3 regions of the Turicibacter bilis genome follow, and region 1 is predicted to be linked to each of the others. Evidence: riboswitches for the same ligand, from Rfam matches in the RefSeq annotation. Region 1 holds a riboswitch; each other region holds the start of a gene.
The links. A riboswitch is a leader RNA that binds a small molecule or an ion and turns the genes downstream of it on or off. The one in region 1 is predicted to bind lysine.
Positions count from the first base shown of each region.

Region 2: linked by a shared signal. The riboswitch ahead of lysA (diaminopimelate decarboxylase) and the one ahead of J0J69_RS06040 (Na+/H+ antiporter NhaC family protein) in region 1 are both predicted to bind lysine.
Region 3: linked by a shared signal. The riboswitch ahead of J0J69_RS10160 (YfcC family protein) and the one ahead of J0J69_RS06040 (Na+/H+ antiporter NhaC family protein) in region 1 are both predicted to bind lysine.

Region 1 is NZ_CP071249.1:1,230,110-1,238,256, reverse strand. Features, by position in the region: gene pdaA (delta-lactam-biosynthetic de-N-acetylase) at 1-742, shown strand, start outside; gene J0J69_RS06040 (Na+/H+ antiporter NhaC family protein) at 2,082-3,668, opposite strand; lysine riboswitch at 3,815-3,987, opposite strand; gene rlmD (23S rRNA (uracil(1939)-C(5))-methyltransferase RlmD) at 4,175-5,569, shown strand; gene J0J69_RS06030 (hypothetical protein) at 6,260-6,670, opposite strand; gene J0J69_RS06025 (DUF805 domain-containing protein) at 6,916-7,374, shown strand; gene J0J69_RS06020 (glycoside hydrolase family 43 protein) at 7,559-8,147, shown strand, end outside.
Region 2 is NZ_CP071249.1:2,320,980-2,329,126, reverse strand. Features, by position in the region: gene J0J69_RS11235 (M20 metallopeptidase family protein) at 1-84, opposite strand, end outside; gene J0J69_RS11230 (aspartate kinase) at 99-1,295, opposite strand; gene lysA (diaminopimelate decarboxylase) at 1,309-2,604, opposite strand; lysine riboswitch at 2,734-2,911, opposite strand; gene J0J69_RS11220 (hypothetical protein) at 3,231-3,404, shown strand; gene J0J69_RS11215 (L-lactate dehydrogenase) at 3,522-4,466, opposite strand; gene J0J69_RS11210 (GNAT family N-acetyltransferase) at 4,613-5,119, shown strand; gene J0J69_RS11205 (ATP/GTP-binding protein) at 5,167-5,763, opposite strand; gene J0J69_RS11200 (YehS family protein) at 5,929-6,444, opposite strand; gene J0J69_RS11195 (hypothetical protein) at 6,785-7,048, opposite strand; gene rluF (23S rRNA pseudouridine(2604) synthase RluF) at 7,237-7,944, shown strand; gene J0J69_RS11185 (relaxase/mobilization nuclease domain-containing protein) at 7,978-8,147, opposite strand, start outside.
Region 3 is NZ_CP071249.1:2,101,307-2,109,453, forward strand. Features, by position in the region: gene nagA (N-acetylglucosamine-6-phosphate deacetylase) at 1-11, shown strand, start outside; gene J0J69_RS10150 (helix-turn-helix domain-containing protein) at 491-1,738, shown strand; gene J0J69_RS10155 (hypothetical protein) at 1,836-2,042, shown strand; lysine riboswitch at 2,485-2,659, shown strand; gene J0J69_RS10160 (YfcC family protein) at 2,903-4,330, shown strand; gene J0J69_RS10165 (M20 family metallopeptidase) at 4,343-5,473, shown strand; gene J0J69_RS10170 (AI-2E family transporter) at 5,622-6,788, shown strand; gene J0J69_RS10175 (sugar O-acetyltransferase) at 6,921-7,520, shown strand; gene J0J69_RS10180 (immunoglobulin-like domain-containing protein) at 7,620-8,147, shown strand, end outside.

The DNA.
Region 1 (8,147 bases):
ATGCTTTATCTCAGTTTGTCACGCAGAGGCGAAAGATATAGGCTGGGGTATCCCAAAAGGTGAGAATCATGAGCAACCATGGCCGGGTCAAGAGTTTGATGATATTATTCGTCAAAATGATGCTTATTATATTGGTCCCGCCGATCAAAAAATGATTTATTTAACATTTGATTGTGGTTATGAAAATGGAAATACACCCTTAATTTTAGATGTTTTAAAAGAACATCAAGTGCCAGCTTTATTCTTTGTGACGGGACATTTCATGGAACAAAATCCGGAACTTGTGAAACGAATGGCAGATGAGGGACATATCGTCGGCAATCATACGTGGCATCACCCAGATTTAGCGAAAGTCAACAAAGAAAAATTTAATGAAGAATTACAATTAGTTGAAGATAAATATAAAGAGATTACGGGCCAAGAGATGGTTCGTTACTTAAGACCACCTGAAGGACATTTTAATCAACAAATGTTAGATTGGGCGAAAGAGCGTGGCTATTATACAATTTTATGGTCTTTAGCCTATATGGACTGGGATGTGAATAAACAAAAAGGTGCGGATTATGCGTATAATCAAATTTTAGCACGTATGCATCCGGGTGCCATTGTGTTAATGCACAGTATCTCAAGTGATAATGCAGAATGTTTAAATAAGTTAATTCCTGAACTTCGAAATGAAGGGTATGAGTTTAAGTCACTGCAATATTTAATGACACAAGATAGTCCGGTGATTATTGAATAATTGGTTATAATTTGTAGAAAAAAGTGATGTAAACGTTACAAGGACACTGAAAGAACACGTTTAATTCATTTTTTGTACATAACTTTGTGCCATAATAACTATGGATGAAAATGATAATAAATTTTCTCCCCCTTTGATTTTCTTATTCATTATGTTTTCTCACTCCCAAACGGATCGTGTTCCCCCACGACCGTTTAACCAAACCTCGAGAGTTCCCCCTCTCGAGGTTTATTTTTTGTTTGTTCAGCTATTTTTGTAGAGCAAAAATTTAGCTGAACTATACTCCGCGCTTGGCGGAGTTGTCTGCTTAAGTGAAGAGATAATTTCGGATTTTCGAAATTATCTCTTTTTTTCTAGGTTGTGGTTAAAAGTTTGATTATTTCTTTAGACATTCATCAGGTAGCTATATAGATAAAAGATGACTAAATTATAATAATATAAATGAGGCATTTATTTTCGATGATGTGCTTTTAATGGGCATTGCATATGATAAGTGGTTTCACCACTTATCATCCCATGATAGACTCCCTCGTTAAATTGCCTCATTTTATTTATTATTATCATAATTTCTAGGAAAAATGAATTTTGAATCAACCTTTTACTTTGTGGCTAGTGCTTATTAAGACTTCTACTAGTAATAATATAAAAAAATATGAGAGGAAAATCTCTTTTCTAAGTTAAATGGTTTTGGGAGAAGTAAGTATTCATTTAGTGGGAAGAAATTAGGTATAACCATTAAAGGTGAACTGTATAAAATGACTTTAATAGGATGATAATCATCCCACAGTTATTATCGAAGTCCCCATAAAAATGGCCTGGATTTTAGAAGATAATTTATTAATATTTAAAATAGAGTCTTCACCAAAAATGGTGCTTGACTTGGTTCAACTAAGAAATTAACTCTAATGGTTCATCATTAGTAATGATAAAATACTGAAATTCTAAATCTGTGATTCAGCTATTTGTATCAACTTTTTTGTCAAGAACCAATTCTGGTGTTGAGCCTTAAAATAATGAAAAAATTTTCGCATTTTTGTTTAGGATTTTGAATGGGTGCCTATAATGAGGGTGTGTAGAGATAACCTCCCAAGTTAATAGTCTTTCATGGTGGGACTATACTTTGAGTTTGTACTTGAAGTTCTCTATTTACCAATACAGAAGTCTTATGTATTTATCATCTTGATGCTAAATACATATAATGTAGACTTTCTTCTCCAATTCTCTCAACCTCTCTTTAATATAGAAAAAAGGAACTAAGATGCAGTTTCCCCTCTGCACTTAGTTCCTTTTGTTATCTATAATTATTTTTTCCACCTTTGATTTTGTTTTGGAAGCGACCTTATTCTTGGATAGCTTCCGATTTGTTTTGTGATTTTGCATAAAAGATTGTAGCGATGAAGCCAATGATGATGATGAGATAGGCAATCATTAAACTTTCAGTCATTCCAAATGCGATGTATGCGAGTGAAGCGATACAAGCTGATAAAAGGGCGTATGGTAACTGAGAGTTAAAGTGAGCACCTAAATCACAACCTGATCCTGTTGCTGATAAAAGGGTTGTATCTGAAATAGGTGAGGCATGATCTCCAAAGATAGCACCTGATAAAACAGCAGCCATCACTGGAATCATTAAATTCATATCAATCGCCGCTGCGACTGAACCAGCAATTGGAAGTAAGATTCCAAATGATCCCCATGACGTTCCTGTTGCGAAAGCCATGAAGCTTGCGACAATGAACATTACAACTGGGATGAAGTTTGGATTAATGTTCGCTGATGTAATGACAGAGGCTAAGTAGCCACCCGCATCTAACGCACTAACTAACTCACAAATTGCCCATGCTAATAATAAAACGATAATGGCTCCAACCATTGACTTCATTCCTGAGAAGAAGGCTTTGACATATTGGTTCTGCGTGACTTCACCACTTATAACATGACGATATGCCATTGCCATTGAGACGATTAATCCCGCTGCTCCACCAAAGCGAAGCGCTGTTGATAGGTTGATGTTATCTAAGATTGCAAAGAATAAGTTGAAGTCTGATGCGCTATTCATTGCGCCTACATAGCCAGTATATACCATCGTTAACATAGTCACGACGATTAAGGTCAAGATCGGGACGATTAAATCCCATACTGTTCCTTTTGATGACTCTACGTCGCCTCCGTGAGCGTTTGCCACTTCAGCACTCGTAAGAGAACTATCATTCCCATTGACCGTATCCGTCTCGTATTTTTTCATGAGTCCAAGATTTAAATTGTATTTAATGACAATGAAGACCATGATAACTGAGACAATCACATAGAAATGATAAGGAATCGTCATTAAGAAAGCAGAGAACGTATTGTACGTCGCACCTGTACTTGCAAAAATAACTGCCATCGATCCCATCACTCCAGTCGCCCAACTTGAAATCGGTGAGATCACACAGATTGGTGCTGACGTTGAATCGACAATGTAAGCTAGTCGTGCTCGTGAAATTTTTTGTTGCTGAGCTAACGGTTTTGAGACATTTCCGACAACTAGGGCATTAAAGTAGTCATCGACAAAAATTAAAATTCCTAAAATGGCAGACGTATATTGAACGCCTTCGCGCGTTTTGACGCGTTTGATAATCGCTTTTGTAAACGCAGACGCTCCGCCTGATAAGACGATGTAAGCTGTAATGGCGCCAAGTGCAAGTAAGAAGAAAACAATCGACAGGTTCCAATCATTTAAAAAGCCGATTAATCCATCTTTTTCAAAAATAAGTCCACTAAACGTTGATCCAAGCGTTTCAACCGTTTGAATGAGATTGAAATTGGCTAAAATAAAGGCAGCCGAGATGGCACCAATCCCGAGTGATAATACGACACGGCGCGTAAAAATAACAAGGGCAATCGTAAGTAGTGCCGGAATTAACGCATAAATGGTTCCAATCATATAAATCCTCTCCTCAATTGTTAGTGCAATTGAATAAGAAGCTGTTCTTTTGATAAAGAAAAAAGAGCCATGCAGAGTTAAACTCATACATGGCTCTAAAAAGTCTAAGGTTGTTAGACGATAGATGACAAGTATTATTTAACTCTCCGATCATTAGTCCTCCACTACAATTGTAGTGACAGTGTTAAATTTATTCAACATAACACCAGCACAAGTTTGGTTGACACAAACAAGACTTCGGCGTGGACACCTTTTAGAATTTGTCATCGACGTCACTCTCGAAATTCCTACTCATTGGACACGCACCTCTAACTCATCAAAGAGAACAAGAGACATATTCAATTAAGCCTATTTTAGCATCTTTTATAAAAAAGTCAAGCATTGGGTTCTAAAATAATCAAATCAATGTGTGAAAGTTATCATGAAATATAGGGATTTCGATGTAAAATGACAGGGAATGTGGTAAGATAAAGGATAGCTTAACAAAGCATTGGAGGTTTTAATAGATGAATATGTCACCTTTAAAGGTTGGTCAAGAATTTTTAGTGACGATTAAACGCATCGGAATTAACGGTGAGGGAATCGGATATTATAAAAAACAAGCGGTCTTTATTCCAGGAACGTTAGTGGGTGAAGAAGTGGTTGCGACTTGTACGCGTGTGGCAGGTGGTTACGCGGAAGCGGAACTGGTACGTGTGAAACGTAAATCAAAGCACCGTGTGCAACCCGCATGTGAAGTTTATGGACAATGTGGTGGATGTCAATTACAGCATATGTCTTATCAAGAGCAACTTCGTATTAAACGTGACGCGGTTTCACAAGCGATTGAACGTTATACGAATTTAGATCCTGAAGAATGTGATATCCGTCCAACGATTGGAATGAAAGATCCATATAACTACCGCAATCGCGCTCAAATGCCAGTTGGATATGACGAGGATGGGGTTATGGTTGGATTCTATAGCATGAATTCACGTGAATTAGTCAATGTAACAGATTGTGATGTTCAATATGAAGAAATTAACACAGTTATCAATCATGCGGTTGATTTATTAGATGATTACAAAGTGTTCGCTTACGCACCTAAAACGAAAAAAGGAACGGCACGTTATATCGTTGTTCGTCGTGGGTTTAAAACAGGTGAGGTTCAGGTGACATTCGTATTCGCTAACAATGAGTTCAGAAAAATGAATGCTTTAGCGAAAGACTTAATGAAATATTGCCCAGATGTTAAATCAGTTTATTTAAATATTAACAATGAAGATACGCATGAAATCTTCGGAAAAGAAATGAAGCACATTGCTGGAGAAAAATTCATTTCAGATGAATTAGGACGCTTCAAGTTCAATTTATCTCCACGCGCGTTCTATCAGTTAAACCCAGAACAAACGATTAAATTATACAACCAAGTCAAATATGCAGCTGCTTTAAAAGGAAACGAAAAAGTGGTTGATGCTTATTGTGGTGTTGGAACAATTGGTCAATGGGTCGCAGATAAAGCAAGTGAAGTACGCGGAGTAGATATTACACGTCAAGCCATTGCGGATGCGAAAGAAAATGCAAAATTAAATGGCTTAACAAATACATACTATGCTGTTGGTAAAGCAGAACAAATCGTACCGAAGTGGGCGAATGAAGGATTCAAACCAGATGTGGTGATTGTGGATCCTCCTCGTACAGGATTAGGAACTGAGCTAATCGAGATGTTAAAACGTGTGCAACCAAAAACGATTGTGTATGTGTCATGTAATCCATCGACGTTAGCGAAGAATTTAAAAGAATTAACGAAGAAATATCGTGTGGACTATATTCAACCAGTGGATATGTTCCCACAAACATCGCATGTTGAGGCTGTTGTGCGCTTAGTTCGCCAAGACCGCCCATCTAAAAAACAACGCTAATCATTTAGACAGTATCTTTAAGATGCTGTCTTTTTTTATACTAAGATGCACAGGGAGGGTATCAGGTCAAGTGGCTAGCATTGTACATTGGTCGGCAAGAATAGTAGATGGTTTTAAAATAAGAAAATCTATGAGGCGATATTATAAGGGGAGAGCTTCTACCGATGGGCTATTCTTATTAGTAGGTGAGCAAGCTCACCCCTAATCCCATTGATTCGCTCTCCCTGTCATCGCCTCAATTTTATTTTAAAACTTCTTTAGTGAGATGAACAGATACTAGCAATTGAACTGAGGTTATCGTGGTTAGAAAGATACATGCTAAGATTTTGTAGCACTTGTTTTTTTTGAGATAACGTGGCAAAACAGGTGACAATGGGTCAACTGGATATAAGAGAATCTATCAATAAGGTTTAAATATAATTCGAATGTTTTGGTAGAGATAGAGGGGCTTTGATAGATCGGGTGTCGGTCTTAGTATAAGGGGAGGTAAAAAGAGAAAGAAAATGATAGGCACTAGTACTTGAAGTGAGGGGATCATAGTTAGAAAGATGCATACTAAGATTTTGTGGTGCTTGTTTTTGGGATAATATAGAAAACGGATAACGGTAAATCAACTAGGAAGGGATTTGTATTGATATTAAGTAGGAAGTAAATTGAATTTATAAAAAAGTGTTGTATTATTTTTTAATACTAATCGGTTTGTTGAGGGAATATCTTTGATTTTAGTTGGTTTAATTCTTCCGTTAGTCTATCGACTTCACTATAAAGGTTGTCAAAGTTTTCTTGTCGATATTCACTTCGTTGTTGACTCACGGCTTCTCCTTGGCGAGCTAATTGGAATCCTCTTTGTTGAACCATATTCTGACTAGTGACAGCGATATCAAGGAGGGCTCCAGAAACGACATATTGCTCAAAGATATTTAAATTGATATTAATTAAAATAGTTACGACAGTGATGACTAGAATGTACTCAGTAGGATCTAAATCGGCAATAAAGGCTAAAAATTCACTGTCTGTGAATCCATACTTATGACTGCTTATTCCAGCAAATGCATCGAAGTTTAAAAGTGTATCGTAATTACCGGATAGAATAATATTCACCCCCTTTATGATAATAGTCTTGCTAACATATTATATGAACATTAGTGAGGGCAAAAGGCTGATAAAAAACATCCATAATTTTAAAAACGTTTATGATAAAGGATTATTTTATTCATGGGATGGTATCGCATTTGAGGTAAATTTGTTTTTTTATTGAAAGGGAGGAGTTGAGAGAACGTTTTGATGATGAAAACATAGAATATATATTGTAGTTAGATTTTAATGTGGTTTTAGGAGGGATTAGGATGACATTTGTAGGGGCTTTTAAGTCATTTTGGAAAAATTATTTTAATTTTAGTGGTCGTGCATCAAGACGTGAGTTTTGGTTTGTTGTTCTTTGGAATGTGATTATTGGTGCCGTTTTAGGATTTGGATTAGGTCTTTCTTTTGTTGGCATGATGGCATCTGCCGTTAGTTATGGGGATGGTTTTTCTGCGAGTACTGTTTTTGTCTCATTGTTTGGAGGTTTGTTAGCTATTTATAGTTTAGCAGCTCTTATCCCGTCATTGAGTTTATCCGTTCGTCGCTATCATGATACGGGATTATCAGGTTGGTGGTTTGTTGGTTTGTATGTGGTTAATCTCGTTATTGAGTGGACAACAAGTGGACTAGTTTGGTCAGTTATTGGCTTATTAGTTAGTATTGTTATGCTGATTATTACGCTTCTTCCAACGAATCACTTTTTAAAACAAGCTGAGGAATAAAAGCATTTAGGAGTTGAAAATTTTTAGAATTCAACTCCTTTTTTTATTTGAAAGTGCTTTTAAAAATAAGGTTATAATGATAATATATGGTTGTATTTGATTAACATGCAAGTGTTGTAAGAGAGGGGACTAAACTTGTAGGCTGATGTGTGATTCATTCGTTAATGAGAGGGGAAAGTGGAAGATGCAAGCGTATTTATTTGTCCATTTTAGAGAAAAGGCGACACCAGATGGTGAGCAAGTTTATTTTGGTTTGAGTAAAGATGGATTCCATTGGGAGGAAGTGAACAATGGGCGCCCTGTTTTGTGGGCTTATTATGGTGATAAGGGTGTTCGTGATTTTACAATTACGCGCCGTAAAGATACTGGAAAGTTTTATATTTTTGCGACAGATTTAAGTTTAGCTTATGGGATGCGCAATCAGTATCATAATTCTTGGTATGAGATTTCGGTTAACGGCAGTAAAAATTTCTCGGTATGGGAATCTGATGACTTAGTGAATTGGTCGGAACAACGTTTAGTGAAACTTGGAGATGAAAATTTCGGATGTCTATGGGCACCAGATATTATTTTTGATTCAGAAAATGAGGATTATGTCATTCATTGGTCTTCGCCACATAAAGATTATCCAAATGGATTCAAAGGGATTTATTATAGTCGTACGAAAGATTTTGAGACTTTCTCAAAACCTGAGGTGTTATATCGTAAAGAGGATAGTGGTGTGATTGATTCTGCTATTTATGAAGAGAATGGAACGTACTATATGTTTGTAA
Region 2 (8,147 bases), 1.1 Mb from region 1:
TGATGTTTTAAACTCACAAAATCCAAGTTCGGGAATTTGATGTAAATACTCTCGATGCGTTGTTAAAATTTCTTTTAAATCCATACGCCGTTCCCCCTTTATAAATTCAACTCATTCGATAAGGCACGAACCGCTTTTTCTTTATCTTTTTTATCAATTGTGTATGAAATACTAATTTCTGATGTTGTCACTTGCCTAAAGGAAATCCCGTTATCCGCTAAAATTCTAAATAAGCGACCACTTACTCCACTTTGATTTCTCATTCCAATTCCAACGACTGAAATTTTTGTAATTTCATCCTCTATACTAATCTCAACTCTACCCTCTAGATCCCCCATCACCTTTTCAATTACAAATAAATCATCTTTTGGTGCAGTAAAAGAAACATTAATATACCCATCAACTGGTGCTGTTTGACTAATCATATCCACATTTACATTTTCAATCGCTAGTTTTTCAAATAAAGTCGCAACATGATCTAAGTTATATAAAATATGACTAACTGTTACCATTAAAATATCATCACAAACACTTAACCCCGTTACTATATTCGCTTCCATTTTCTCATCATACTCCTTAATATAAGTTCCACCCACATCATTTATACTTGAAGCTACATAAATTGGAATATTATATTTACATCCAATTTCAATAGCACGTGGTTCCATCACACCTGCACCAAGGCTTGCCATCTCCATCATCTCTTCATAACTAATAACATCAAGTTTTTTCGCCTCTTTATACAGTCGTGGATCGACGGAATAAATGCCATCAACATCTGTATAAATATGACATGGACAACCAAGTTTCGCTGCTATAGCAACTGCTGTTGTATCTGACCCTCCTCGACCAAGTGTTGTAATATCGCCATTTTCATTCACCCCTTGAAACCCAGCAACAACTACAACTTTCCCTTCTTTTAAATAATTCTTAATTTTCTCATCATCAATATCCAAAATTTTATTTTTAGTATGCGGTCCATATGTTTTAATTCCAGCTTGAAACCCAGTTAGAGCAATAGCGTCATATCCAAATTCCTGAAAGGCCATCGACAACAACGCAATGGACACTTGTTCTCCAGTGGATAAAATCAAATCCATTTCTCGTTTATTGGGATTTATCGCAATCTCTTTTGACATCTCCACTAAATGATCCGTCGTTTTCCCCATCGCCGATACGACAACCACCATATCATTTCCCTTTTCCTTTTCCGCAATGACTCGTTTTGCAATCCGTTTAATCTTCTCAGTTGTTCCAACTGATGTCCCACCATACTTATGAACCAAAATCCCCATATTCTCATTCCCCCTATAAAACTTCTAAAGCTAGTAATTCCTCTAACGTTTGTCGTTTACAAATCACTCGACTTTTTCCATTTTGAACCGAAACAACCGCAGCCTTCGGAATCTTGTTATAATTTGATGACATCGAATATCCATACGCACCGGTTGAGGCAATAATCAAGATATCACCTGTTTCAATACCCTTAATATCAACATCTGTGATAAGAATATCACCACTTTCACAACATTTTCCTGCGATCGTTACTTGCTTTTGATCCCCTGTTCTCATTTTATTCACAATCGCACACTCATAACGTGCTTGATATAACGAAGGTCTGATATTATCAGTCATTCCACCATCTACACTGACATAGGTTCGAACATCTTTAATATCTTTCATCGATCCAACTGTATATAGCGTACTTCCAGCATTTGCGACAATGGAACGTCCTGGTTCAACGATTAACGTCGGTACGTTAATCCCTAATTTCTGACAAGATTTTTCTACTTTTTCAATCATAGCTTCACAAAATTGTTGAATGGTTTTTGGTTGATCATTTTTCGTATAATAAACGCCAACTCCTCCTCCTAAATCAACTTCTCTAATTTGAATGCCGTATGTTTCCTTAATCTCCTTAACTAAACTCATCATAATATCTACTTCATCTAAAAAAGGTTCTACATCAAAAATTTGTGATCCAATATGTGCATGTAATCCAACCAGTTGTAGATGCTCATATCGATGAAAACTGGCTAAACACTCATATAAATCCCCATTAGTCAAAGTAAATCCAAATTTCGAATCAATTTGTCCCGTTTTTATATAATCATGTGTATGTGCTTCTATACCAGGTGTAATTCTCAAATAAATCGCTTGCGATGTGCCTCTTTCTTTACAGAACTGTTCTAGCAAATCAAGTTCATAATAGTTATCAACAACAAATCGACCTACTCCTAACTCAAGACCCATTTTAATTTCATCAATGGTCTTATTATTTCCGTGAAACAGTACATTTTCCATTGGGAACTGAGCTTTATGCGCCGTGTATAATTCCCCACCAGATACCACATCTAAATATAATCCTTCTTCTTTAATGAGTTGACACATATGAAGGGGTAAAAAGGCCTTCCCAGCATAAGCGACTCGATTTCGATGTTCTTTCACTTTGAAATGTTTCACATATTCGCGGCAATTCTCTCGAGCAAGTTGTTCATCAAAGACATATAAAGGGGTTTTATACGTCTTAGCAAGTTCTAAACAACTAATTCCTCCGATATAAAGTTCATCATTTTTTACTGACATCGTTCCTTGTAATTTCATTTTGTCGTCCTTCCTTTTCGTCATAAAGAGGCTCACATTTACAAATAAAAGCTCCCTCATTTGAATCATACTAAGGGAGCTTCGAAAAATACTATCCTAAAATAGATGATAACAGGATAGTCTCTATTTCTTAAATGTAGCTCAACACAAATTTGCATTTGTGACAGTGATGCATATCTTCTATACACCCCCAGGTCTATAACCTTAAAGCTTCAGTTATAGCCTTCGGCGGTTATTCCTTTCTTCATACTTCATTGCGCTTACCTCATTATGAATACTCTTAAGAACCGCAGCCTCTACCTTAATTATTTTTTATTAAGTTATTAATCATTTTAAAATATTTTCCATTATTTGTAAATAAATTCAAACAAACTTAGTATATTCAAATCATTTAACCTAATATTTCACTAACTCTACAATTAAAACTATATTCAATACCTAATAAATTTATACGGTACATTTCAGTTTTAATTAATTATTTATTACTAACCCAATCAGCCTATCTCATATTATATTAAACCCTAGGTTCTTTTGATTAAGGTTATTAGGGATTTTATTTTGTCGTTGATTAAGATATGATATAAATGATATAGTCATTTTTATCTATAAAGAAATGAGGTGACAAGATGTTTGAAGAGTTTGTGATGCAACCTTTATCTATGCTTTATGAAGATGGAACTTACGATGAAATCCCTTATTGTGCGAATTGTAATCTAGAAGTTGGACCAGGTGGGCGTGTCGATTCACGTTTCCCAATGCAGGATGATTATAATCGTTGTCGTGAATGTGTAGGGAAATAATAAAAACCACTTGCCGCCCTTGAAACGGTAAGTGGTTTTTTTTGTTATGACAGATTGTAATATGAAGTGCGATACATAAAAAAACCTCAATACTAGATTGAGGTTTCTTTTATTCAATTAACGCACGGTATCTAATGTTTCTTTTAAAATTGAGACGGATTTAGTTAATTGTTCGAGTTCTTCTGAACTAATATTTAAGTTAAAGACTTCGCGAATTCCGTTACGATTGACAATCGCAGGCACACCGGTAAAGATATCATGAAGACCATATTCACCATCTAAATAAGCTGACACTGGTAAGACTGAGTTTTCGTCATTTAGGATGGCTTTAACAATACGCGTGATACACATCCCAATTCCGTAATAAGTGGCACGTTTACGTTCAATAATATGATAAGCAGCATCACGGACGTTGACATAGATTTCTTCTAAATCTTCTCTTTTGTATTCTGGATGATCTTTAATAATATCGAAGATTGGTTTGACACCGACGCTTGTATGTGACCATAATGGCGTTTCAGTATCACCATGCTCACCGACAATATAACCGTGAACGTTACGAGGATCGACGTCTAAATATTTACCCATTTGGTATCTTAAACGAGCGGTATCAAGTGTTGTTCCGGTCCCAATGACACGATGTTTTGGTAAACCTGATTCTTGCCAAGCAATATAAGTTAAGACATCAACAGGGTTACTTGCAATTAACAGAATTCCATTAAATCCTGATTGCATAACATTTTTAATAACATCACGCATGATTTTCGCATTTCGTTCAACTAAGGCTAAGCGTGTTTCTCCGGGTTGTTGATTAACACCAGCTGTCACAACAACGATATCGGCTGTTTTACAGTCTGAGTAATCTCCAGCCCAGATTTCAATTTTTTCTGGGCCAAATGGAATCCCGTGATTTAAGTCCATGGCTTCACCAACAGCTTTTTCATGATTAACGTCAATTAGAACTAACTCCTCAGCTCCACCTTGGTTTACCATTGAATACGCAAAGCTCATTCCAACAAATCCTGTACCAACTAATACAACACGTCTAGTTCCAGTCTGCATAGCGACTACCTCCTTTAGTTTTACTTCATTAGTATGTACGAATTAGTCATTTCTAATCGCGAAATTCGTCGAAAACATTAGAGTTATGTTATAGAACTTGGTGATATAATGATTAATAATTATCCACTTTTGAAAGGAGAATAAAGATGTTAGCATTAAGATATACTAAACTAGAAGATATTGAACGTGTCATGGAGATTATTAAACAAGCTCAACAATATTTCAAAGAAAAGGGAATCAATCAATGGCAAAATGGTTATCCAAATGCTAAAGTCATTGAAAATGATATTAAAAATGGACATAGTTTTGTCTTAATAAAAAATAATGAGATTGTTGGAACCATCGCTATTTCTTTTGAAGGAGAAGCTACTTATAATAAAATTTTTGAAGGGGATTGGAAAAGTAATGATAACTATGCCGTCATCCATCGGATTGCAGTTGATCATGAGTTAAAAGGAATCGGGCTCTCATCTGAAATGATTAAACAAACTGAATTAATGTGTAATAAAAAAAGTGTTGGTAGCATTAAAGTCGATACACATGAGGATAACCAAGCGATGCAACGCTCTCTTATAAAAAATGGATTTGATTATTGCGGTGTCATTTATCTAGCTGATGGCAGTAAACGTGTAGCTTTTGAAAAATGTTTATAATGAAATAAAGCCTATATCGAAAATTGATATAGGCTTTATTTTATTTATTATTCAGCTAATTCTTCTACTGGTTGCGGTTTAACAATTTCTTTTTCAATTCCAACAATATTTAAGATTTTTTCTGAGCGTTCTCGCGTTGAACCTGTGATAACTTCATACTTCACATTCTCTGCATTTAAGAAGTTTAAGATTGCATCATCCACCATTTGAGCAACTTCTTCATCCTGCCAACGAACTCCATCTTTTTTATATCCAAATTCACGAGGTACAAAGAAGATATAGTCGTACTGAGGTAAGTCACGAATTGCTAAACTATATAAGTCATTTAAAATCTCAATTTCTTTTTTAGTACGTTTTTTATCTCCAAGCATTAAGCGTCCATAAATATATGGAACAAATGTTGCGTAATCCGTAACTGCATATTCATGTCCATCTAATGCTTTTTCTAAATGTAATTGTCCTAAATAAATTCCGTATTGCTCTGAAATTGATTCGATCATTCCTTTATCACGTAAATAATCGGTACTATATTCAGTCGCAACCCCGACATTAATATCACGGATTTTCATATCCACATATAATTGTTGAATTAACGTTGTTTTACCACATCTTGGTCCACCTAGAATTGCAATTCTTACTGTCATTTTTCACTTCTCCAATGTATAGAAATTTTTCATCATAAGCAGCTCTTTTGAAGTTAAATTATATCAATAAATGAAACTTTTTTCAACGACAATTTGTTTCAAATTAAGACATAATATACCAATTAAAAAGTAAAAAACCTTATCATAAGGATAAGGCTTTATTTATTATTTTTGCGTTGTACGGTATTGAATGGCTAATCCTTTTAAGAAATTACGTAAGTAACGATCGCCACACTCTTTATAATTTTTATGTCCTTCTTTACGAAGTACGGCACTTAATTCGCCCTTTGAAATTTTAACACCCGCTAATCCTAAAATATCAATAACTTCCTCTGACGTTAAAGATAGTGCAATTTTTAATTTCTTTAGTACGATATTATTAATGTTATTACGTCTTGTAATACTAACTGGATTTTCAGGTTGTCCAGATTTCTTTTCTTGTGGACCACGTTTAAACGTAATTAATCCATTTAAGAATGCATCTAACATTTTATTGTTACATGGTAAGGTTTCATTACTGTCAGCATCTTGAAAACCAAATTCTTCTTTTACTTTGGTTAACATTTTTTTTACTTCTTCCTCTGTGACTTCTACTCCACCAAGTTTGAAAATTTTAACCATTTGTCCATCTTTTAAGTTTAGTGCATATCGAATACGAATTAAGATATCGTTATTATTCATGTTAGAACCTCCGTTTTTTGATACATCTTTTTTATTATACCAAATTATCTATATAGAAACAGAAATGTATTTTATAATTCTACATTGGTCTCAATTAGAGGCATCTGTTTATTATTTTGAATCATACTAATACTAAATCTATACCTTTCGAAATTCGTTAATTTAATCCCATATTATTTGTAATACTTTTTTAATTTATCGTCCCCTGTTAAAAAATTAATATTCCCCCTAATATAAATAGCTTCTTCTAGCTGCTATATAAAATAAAAAAAGTTATTATAGCCTATTAATGATTCTTTGGACAGTAAAAAGCACTTATCTTTTAGATAAGTGCTTTTTACTATAATGATTTTGGTGTGACTAATTCTAAATGATAGAAATCTTCATAACCATAATCTCCAACATGATTTAAGTAAACACGAATAATGGCACGAATATTTGTACCACAGCTACGAAGTTCATCCTCTAATTCATCACTGTTATGATAGTCAATTAAACGATCTACCACTTCAGCAATTGTTGAGCGATCCAGCTCTAAAAGCTCCACATTAGACTCAATATAACTTCCTTCACGTAAGAACATCACTAAATAATGTTGATCCATCTTCTAAACCTCCTGCTGTCATATTTCCTTTATTATATCATAACTCATATTTTCTTAATCAGTTGAACAATATATTAATGAAACGACTTTTTTCGACACTATTTTCTCTTTTTAGTCGACAAGTTATGTAAATCACAGTATACTTAGAAAGATTTGCAACAAGAAATCTCGCTAAAGGGTGTGAAAATATGCGCTTAAATAAATTTATTAGTGAATCTAGAAAAGCTTCTCGACGTGGAGCTGATAAACTAATTGAAGAAGGACGCGTGAAAATTAACGGTCGTAAAGCTAAAATCGGTGATCAAGTGAAGCCAGGTGATGAGGTTATGGTTAATGGGCAACGTATTCGTTTGGCACGTAACAATGTCTATCTTGCTTTAAATAAACCTGTTGGAATTACATGTACTACTGAGAAAAATGTTAAAGGAAATATCGTTGACTTAGTTAACCACCCATTACGCGTGTTTAATATCGGTCGTTTAGATAAAGATTCAGATGGTTTAATTTTATTAACAAATGATGGTGATATTGTTAATAAAATTTTACGTGCTGAAAACAATCATGAAAAGGAATATATTGTATCTGTTGATAAGCCAATCACACCTGAATTCGTTGAAAAAATGTCTAAAGGCGTTCGTATCCTTGGAACAAAAACATTACCATGTAAAGTTGAACAACTTTCAAAATATGAATTTAAAATTATCTTAACTCAAGGATTAAATCGTCAAATTCGTCGTATGTGTGAAGCATTAGGATATGAAGTTTATCGTCTTCAGCGTGTTCGAATCATGAATATTCACTTAGGTAACTTACCCGTTGGACAATGGCGTGACTTAACTAAGAAAGAAAAAACACGTTTATTCCAAGACTTAAATTATACACCGCAAGAATGGTAGTAAAAACTCGCACCTAATATTAGGTGCGAGTTTTTATTTATATTGAATTGTTGATAGCCCATGCTTAGCACAACAATCATTAGTAATCTTAACGACAAGTTGATGAAGTTTTTCTTCATATAGCTTACGATACATTTCATCTTCTTTCATTGAACTTGAAACAAAAATAATGTGATTATGTAAAACCTTTGAATGTGTGTGTG
Region 3 (8,147 bases), 870 kb from region 1:
AACTTGATTAAGATATAAGCTCCCATAAGTTTTTTACATCGTAAAAACTTTTAAAGCCCTAGCAATTGAGGAATAGATTTCTTTCAGAAATTGCTAGGTGACCCAAGCCCTGCCAGTGGAGGATACATTTCCGTTGGAAATGGCAGGTGACCCAAGCCCTAGCAGCTGAGGATACATTTTCTTCGAAGATGTCAGGCTGGCTCCAGACTATAGTCTGTCCTGGACGGCATAAATATTAAACATTTAGATTGCTATACAAAATATTTCTGTATGTATATAGTAAATGAAAATATGTCAGCTGATATCAATTCATAGTACAATTATTCAAGAATATAACAGCTTTGTTAGACAGATGGATTTAAAATTTATTGAATACTCGAAAAGTATTAACATTTAAATGAGTGGTAAAATAAATATAAAAAAGTTATAATTATCCATTGGATTAGTTTTTAATCTAATAAGAGTATCATTATAGTTTAGGTGTGATAAAATGTTTTTAACAATAGGAGAAAAGATTCGTCAGGCAAGAGATAAGTACGGGTTGAAGCAAATTGCATTTGAATCTTATGGATTCTCACGTAATTATATTAGTATGATTGAGACAGAGAAGCGCTCCTTAAATGAAAATATGCTAAGAAATGTTTATGATGCAATTTGTGAATTAAGTAATTGTCACTATCAGCAAGACTATTCCTATACTGAGTTTATAAAATCACCTGTTGAACAAGCAAGAGAATGGCTAGAGCAGCATTGTAATCTTCAAGATGCCTTAAATCAATATGAAACTTTTAATAAGATTGCATCAGATTTTGAGTTAATTGAATATAAAATTAAAATAGAAACATTACTTGGATTACACTATGTTAAAAATGATGAGTTATTAGTAGCCAATGCTCATTTATTAAAGGCAATTGGATACTGTATCCAGGTTGCTAAAAATCCTGCTTCTTTATATGAGGTAGTAGGAACTAATTATATTACATTAGGGCAATATCAAGAAGCTATTTCTATCTTACAACTGTCTATTAATTGTCAGGAGGGGGATAGGGGGCAAAATATTAATCGCATTCGATATTATATTTCTCTTTGTTATTTAAATGAAGGCAAGTATGAAAAAAGTTTAGAGTGGATTACTCCGGTATTAGAACAAAGTGAATATCTACAGCCTAAAGCGGCAGCTTATTTAATTAAATCGACTATTTTAAAAAGACAAGGTCGAGATGAGTTAGGAAGAGAGTTATTACTCGAATTGATTAATAATCCTTTTTATGAAGATTATTTGGGTTATGCTTATCATAATTTAGGCTGTAGCTTTAAAGACTCAGGACTATATCAACAAGCACTTGATTGTTTGAAGATAGCACTCCCTCTCCGTGAAACAGTTAAGCAACGCTCGATTACCAAATGTTTGATGGGCGAAGTTTATTTTAGAATAGGCAATTATGAAAAAGCTCATAGTTTATTAGTCGAGGTTAAAGATATTATTTTTCATAAAGGTTCTCTTGAACAACAAGAGGCGACTTTAGAGTGGGGATTAGATTTATATTTGGAAACTCAAGACTTTGAGTCCATGTTGATTTTGTTAGAGGATATTCAAAAATTAGTTGATAAAGAGATATTAGATGAGTTTATTTATACGAAATTTCAAAATCGATTATATAAAAGGATTATGAATGATGTTCTTGGTCAACAGAAAGATTTAAATGAATACCGTATTTTACTTGATGCTATTACGTAAAAGGTCACAGATTTTTCAATAAATCTGTGACCTCTTTTTTCTTTATTCCACAATAAATAACTACTTATAATAGTTATGGAAACAGGAGGACGTAGTAGTGAATAAATTTAACGATTATCAAATGCATCGGATGATTTATTTATTACGATTATCATTTTGTATCGATCAAAAGAATAAGTACATTCCGGATACGAAAGTAAATGATACTCCGAATAACTCAACTAATAATAAAATTAGTTTAGAAGATTATCCAATTGACTTAGTCAATTTAGATGAAATCTTGGAAGAATCACATCATATTTGAAATGTCTTACAAATAAAATCGATATAAAATAAGTTTCTATATCTATCATTAATTAGGGAGAGTGTTATGCACTCTAATTAAGGTTAGTGTCGTTCATCATTACAAGGGTACGTAGAAAGCTGTTGTTAGGGGTAGCAACAGCTTTTTATGTTTCATTAAAAATATTCAAAAAAATAAAGCCTTAAATCATCATGAATACACATTAATATTTAAAAAATAAACGAAATAGTCTTCTTTTAAACTATATGATTATAAAATAGAGAATGATAAAACAAGCATCAAACAACAAAATGCTAATTTCGACATTATATGGTATTTATAACTAATTTATATAAAATTTTAATGTTTTAATAATAAAAAATAAGTGTTTCTTATACTATTTAATAAAAAAATGTTGTTTTTGAGTATAAAATAAGATAAGATGACATTGTAAATTAAATAGGTTTTAGATAGAGGTGCGGTAATTAAGAGTACTATCGAAGAGTGAAGATGTTGACGCGATAGGAAAGGGATTCTCGCCGAAGCCTATAACTGATACTTTAAGGTTATAGAGCTGGTGTTAAGTAGAAGATATTTAACATTGTCACAATTTATTATTGTGGAGGGCTATCATTCCGGATTTAAATCATCCTAACTTAGTACGGTTATATGATAAAAGTCTTGAGAATGGCCTCAGGACTTTTTGAATGTTTTGATTAGAGTCGTCCCAATAATCGTGGAGAGCTATCATTTGAGAATCGGAAATAAGGATGATCTATTGTTCTTTTCTGAAGGTCTTGAGTGAATGGCTCAAGGCTTTTTTTATTTGCCTCTTTCAACTAAACACTATTTAAAATTTAAAATAAGAGGGAGAAAAAAATATGCTTAGTTTAAGAAAACCAAGAGTTGATGGTAAAGAGGAGACAAAAGAATTTAAAGTCCCTCATACTTTAGTCATTGTTACATTTATTTTAGTTATCGTAGCATTAGCAACATGGATTTTACCTGCAGGAACATATGAGCGTATCGTCAATGATGCAGGGAAAACAGTCGTTGTTGATGGTTCATTCGCTTATGTTGATCAAACCCCACAAGGATTATTTAGTGTATTACAAGCCCCAATTCATGGAATTGTAGGAGCGGCAGAAATTATTGCTTTCTTATTTGTAGTTAGCGGATCAATTGCAATTATTACAAAAACACGTGCTATTGATGCTGGAATTACAAATGCCGTTAAATCATTTAAAGGAAAAGAAATGTTAATGATTCCGGTTATTATGGGATTATTCTCATTAGGTGGGGCCATCTTCGGAATGACGGAAGAAGCTATTCCATTTATTGCGATGCTTATTCCTTTATGTTTAGCCTTAGGATACGATAGTATTATGGCGATGGCAATTTCTTATATGGGATGTATTGTTGGATTCGCAACAGCCATGTTAAATCCATTCTCGGTAGGAATTGCTCAAAGTATCGCACAGGTGCCAGCAGGAACAGGGGTTGGATTCCGAACGATCATCTGGGCGGTTACAACAGTAGCTTCAATTTTATATTTAATGTGGTATGGACGCCGTATTAAACGTAATCCACAATTAAGTCCAGTTTACGAAATTGATCAGGTACGTCGTCAGGAGTTAGAAGACGCAGAATCTGAACATTTACCATTCACATTCAAACATAAAGTTATTTTAGCATCTATCTTAGTATGTTTAGCTGCTATCGTTATAGGTGTTTTACAATTTGGATTTGGAATTCCAGAAATTGCGGCTATCTTCTTTGCAACGGGAATTATCTGTGGATTCATTGGGCGTTTAAGTTTAGATGATATGGCCAATTCATTCATTCACGGAGCAAAAGATATGATTAGTGCAGCAGTAGTGGTTGGATTTGCACGTGCAATTGTTATCATTGCTCAAGACGGACAAATTATTGATACGATTCTTTATAACTTATCAAACTTCATTGGACAATTGCCATCGTTAGTTGCTGGATATGTGATGTTCTTTGTTCAAATGTTTATCAATTTCTTTATCTCATCGGGATCAGGACAAGCTGCTTTAACGATGCCAATCATGGCACCGCTTGGTGAGTTAGTTGGTATTACACCACAAACTTCAATTTTAATTTTCCAATTTGGTGATGGATTCTCAAATGCTATCTTCCCAACAAGTGCTGTTTTAATGGCTTGTTTAGGTGTAGCGGGAATTCCATGGGCAAAATGGATTAAATGGGTTTGGCCAGTTCAATTAATTTTTGGTGGATTAGCAATTATCTTTATTACAATTGCCATCTTAATGGGATGGTCATAAGGAGACAGTATAATGAAAAAAGAATTATTATCAATCGGGGAATCATTAAAAGAACGTTTAGTAGACATGAATCGCTTTATTCATGATAATCCGGAATTAGGGAATCAAGAATACAAAGCAGTTGAAAAATTAACAACCTTTTTAAAAGAACATGATTTCGAAATTAAATGCCCAGTGGCAGGGTTAGACACTGCATTTGAGGCTGTATACGATAGTGGGAAACCAGGTTTATCAGTGGCATACCTTTGTGAATACGATGCCTTACCTGAACTAGGACATGGATGCGGTCATAATATGATTGGTGTAATCAGTGCCGGGGCTGGAGTTGCCTTAAGTAAAGTTATCGATGAAATCGGTGGAAAAGTCTATGTGTTCGGAACACCTGCCGAAGAAACAAATGGAGCAAAAGTGACTATGACAGAGGCTGGACTGTTTAACAAGATGGATGCTGTTATGATGGTGCACCCTTCGGGATTTACGACAGAAAGTGGAACATCTTTAGCGATGGAAGCTTTACAGTTTGATTATACAGGTCGTCCGTCTCATGCAGCTGCATCTCCTGAAAATGGGATTAATGCTTTAAATGCAGTGATTCAATTATTTAATGGAGTAGATGCTTTACGTCAGCATGTGACACCAGATGTAAGAATGCATGGAATTATTACTAATGGTGGGGTTGCTGCCAATATCGTACCTGAACATGCAACAGCACAGTTTTATATCCGCGCAGCAACTAAAGAATATGTAGCAGTTGTTAAGGAAAAAGTGTTAGGTATTGCTCAAGGAGCCGCTTTAATGACAGGAGCAACTTTAGAAGTAAGTAACTATGAGTTATCATATGATGATTTAAAAACAAATGCTGTGCTTTCAGAGACATTTAACGAAAACCTTCGTTCATTAGGAATTACAGAGATTCATAAACATCGTAAAGGAACAGGATCAGTAGACATTGGAAACATTAGTAATGTATGTCCAACTATTCATCCGTATATCGGAATTGCTGATTGTGAAATTACAGGACATTCTCAACAAATGGTTGATGCAACGGTAACAGATTTGGCTCATGATCGTTTAATAACAGCTGCAGTTGCTTTAGCTTATACAGGATATGATGTATTATCTGGAGCTATTAAATTGAAATAATAAAAACCACCTTCGGGTGGTTTTTTACATATATAGAAAAATAGTAGAAATATAGGAACATAGGTATAAGTTTTACCTTATTTATGATATATAATTATAATTAGATAGCGGATTAGGAAGACTAATTAAAAAGTCATAAGGAGGACATATGAAATTCAACTGGAATAAGAAATATAACACGATTGCAGTATATGCGTTTATTGTTGTGAGTTTAAGTATTATTTTTTATAATATTATCTCAAAGCTTGAAAGCTTCGCAGGCAAGTTAAATGAAATTATGGGTATTTTTCAACCCTTCATTATCGGATTCATTATTGCGTATTTATTAAACTTTATTCTTAAGTTTTATGAAAATAAAGTATTTAAAATGAGAGGGCTAAATAAAGTTAAAAAGTCATCGATAAGAGGTCTAGGGATTTTACTCTCTTATATTACCGCAGGAATTATATTATATGTCTTTATGCAATTTGTTCTTCCACAATTAATTGAAAGTGTCCGTGGATTAATTAACGATATTCCACGATATGTTAAAGAGCTAACTATTATTGTTGATACGCAGTTGCAAGAAATGAATATTAATCAAGAATATATGACACTCATTAGTGAAAAATTCGCAGAGATTACAAACTGGGTAATTCAGTTGTTAACAAACGTTTTACCGATTGTCGGAAATGCTGTGATGTCTATTGCCTCAAGTATTTGGAACATTGTCTTAGGTATTATCATTTCTATTTACTTATTAATGGACAAGGAAAAATTCTTTGGACTAGGAAAAAAAGTTGTGACATCGTTATTTAATGAAAAGCATACAACAATTATTCTAGACTTGGCGAATCGTACCAACTTAACATTTGGTAAGTTCATCGGTGGAAAAATTGTTGATTCATTGATTATTGGGATTTTAACCTTTATCATCTTAGCTATTTTTAAGATGCCGTATGTCTTATTAATTTCAGTGATTATTGGGATTACGAATATTATCCCATTTTTCGGACCATTTATTGGTGCAATCCCATCAGCCATTATCATTTTATTCGTATCTCCAATCCAAGCATTGTGGTTCTTAGTCATTGTTCTTGTGATTCAACAAGTCGATGGAAATATTATTGGACCTAAAATCTTAGGAGATTCAATTGGAATTTCAGCCTTCTGGATTTTATTCGCAATTTTAGTTGCAGGAAAACTGTTTGGATTAGTAGGAATGATCATTGGAGTTCCGATGTTTGCAGTCATTTATTCAATTATTAAAGATATTATTGAATCACGTTTACGATATAAAGGTTTACCCACTGAAACAAATAATTATATGGATTAATTCAAGGTACCCCTATTAGGGTGCCTTTTTCTGTATCGGGTTACTGATTTTACAGCAACTATTGTTGCATATATAGGGATATGTTATGATGAAATTCATGTAGTTAGGCACTACCATTGGAGGGGAAGACAGATGACTGAAAAAGATAAAATGTTAGCTGGAAAAGCATACTTAGCAGGTGAAGAGCAATTAGTAAAAGAGCGCCAATATACAAAGCAAGTCTTGTTCAAATTTAATAATATGGATCCAATGCTCGTTGAAGAGCGTCATAACTTGTTACGCGAGCTATTAGGTCAAACAAAGGAAAATTTCTACTTTGAACCGCCATTTCGCTGTGATTATGGATATAACATTGAAATCGGAAATAACTTTTACTCGAACTATAATTTAACGATTCTGGATTGTGCCAAAGTTAAAATTGGGGATAACGTATTTATTGCTCCGAATGTTAGCTTATTTACAGCTGGTCACCCGATTCATCATGAGCCTCGTAATCAAGAATATGAATATGCTTTACCAATTACGATCGGAAATAATGTTTGGATTGGTGGGAATACAGTTGTTAATCCAGGTGTTAAAATTGGGGATAACTGTGTCATTGGTTCAGGAAGTGTTGTTACAAAAGATATTCCAGCTAATTCAATCGCAGTTGGAAATCCATGTCGTGTTCTTCGTGAAATTACAGATGAGGATAAAAAATATTACCATAAGAATTTAAGAATTGAAGCATAAAAGGAGTCATTTTTGACTCCTTTTTTTAAATTCATTCATAAGGTTACTTTAAAATTAACATATTAAAAATAACATTCTTGTGAAGGGTAGGAACAATACATGTTGAAAAAAATATCTACTATGATAAGTATTTTTAGTCTATTGTTAATTTTTTCTTTCAGTATTCAAGCTAGTGATGTCATTCAATTTCCAGACTCAGATTTAAAAGTTGCTCTTTTACGTCAATTAGAAAAATCACCAAATGATGAGATTTCCATAGCAGAAGCTGAGAATGCACCCCAAACCCTTGATTTAAGTCAGGCGGGTATTAGTAATTTAGAAGGAATACAGTATTTTAAAAATGTCACATTCTTAAAGTTACATGAAAATAATATTCAGGATTTAACTCCCCTGAGTAACTTAACTAAGTTAAAGATATTATTATTAAATGATAACGTCATAGAAGATATTGCACCACTGGCTAATTTAAAAAATGTAACACTATTGAATTTAAATAATAATCAAGTAACTAATTTACAGATGTTAAAAAACATACCACATATGCACTATTTATATATTTCTCATAATAAGGTTAATGATATTACCCCACTTGACCACTTTAAAGAGCTTGATTTTTTTGATTATTCT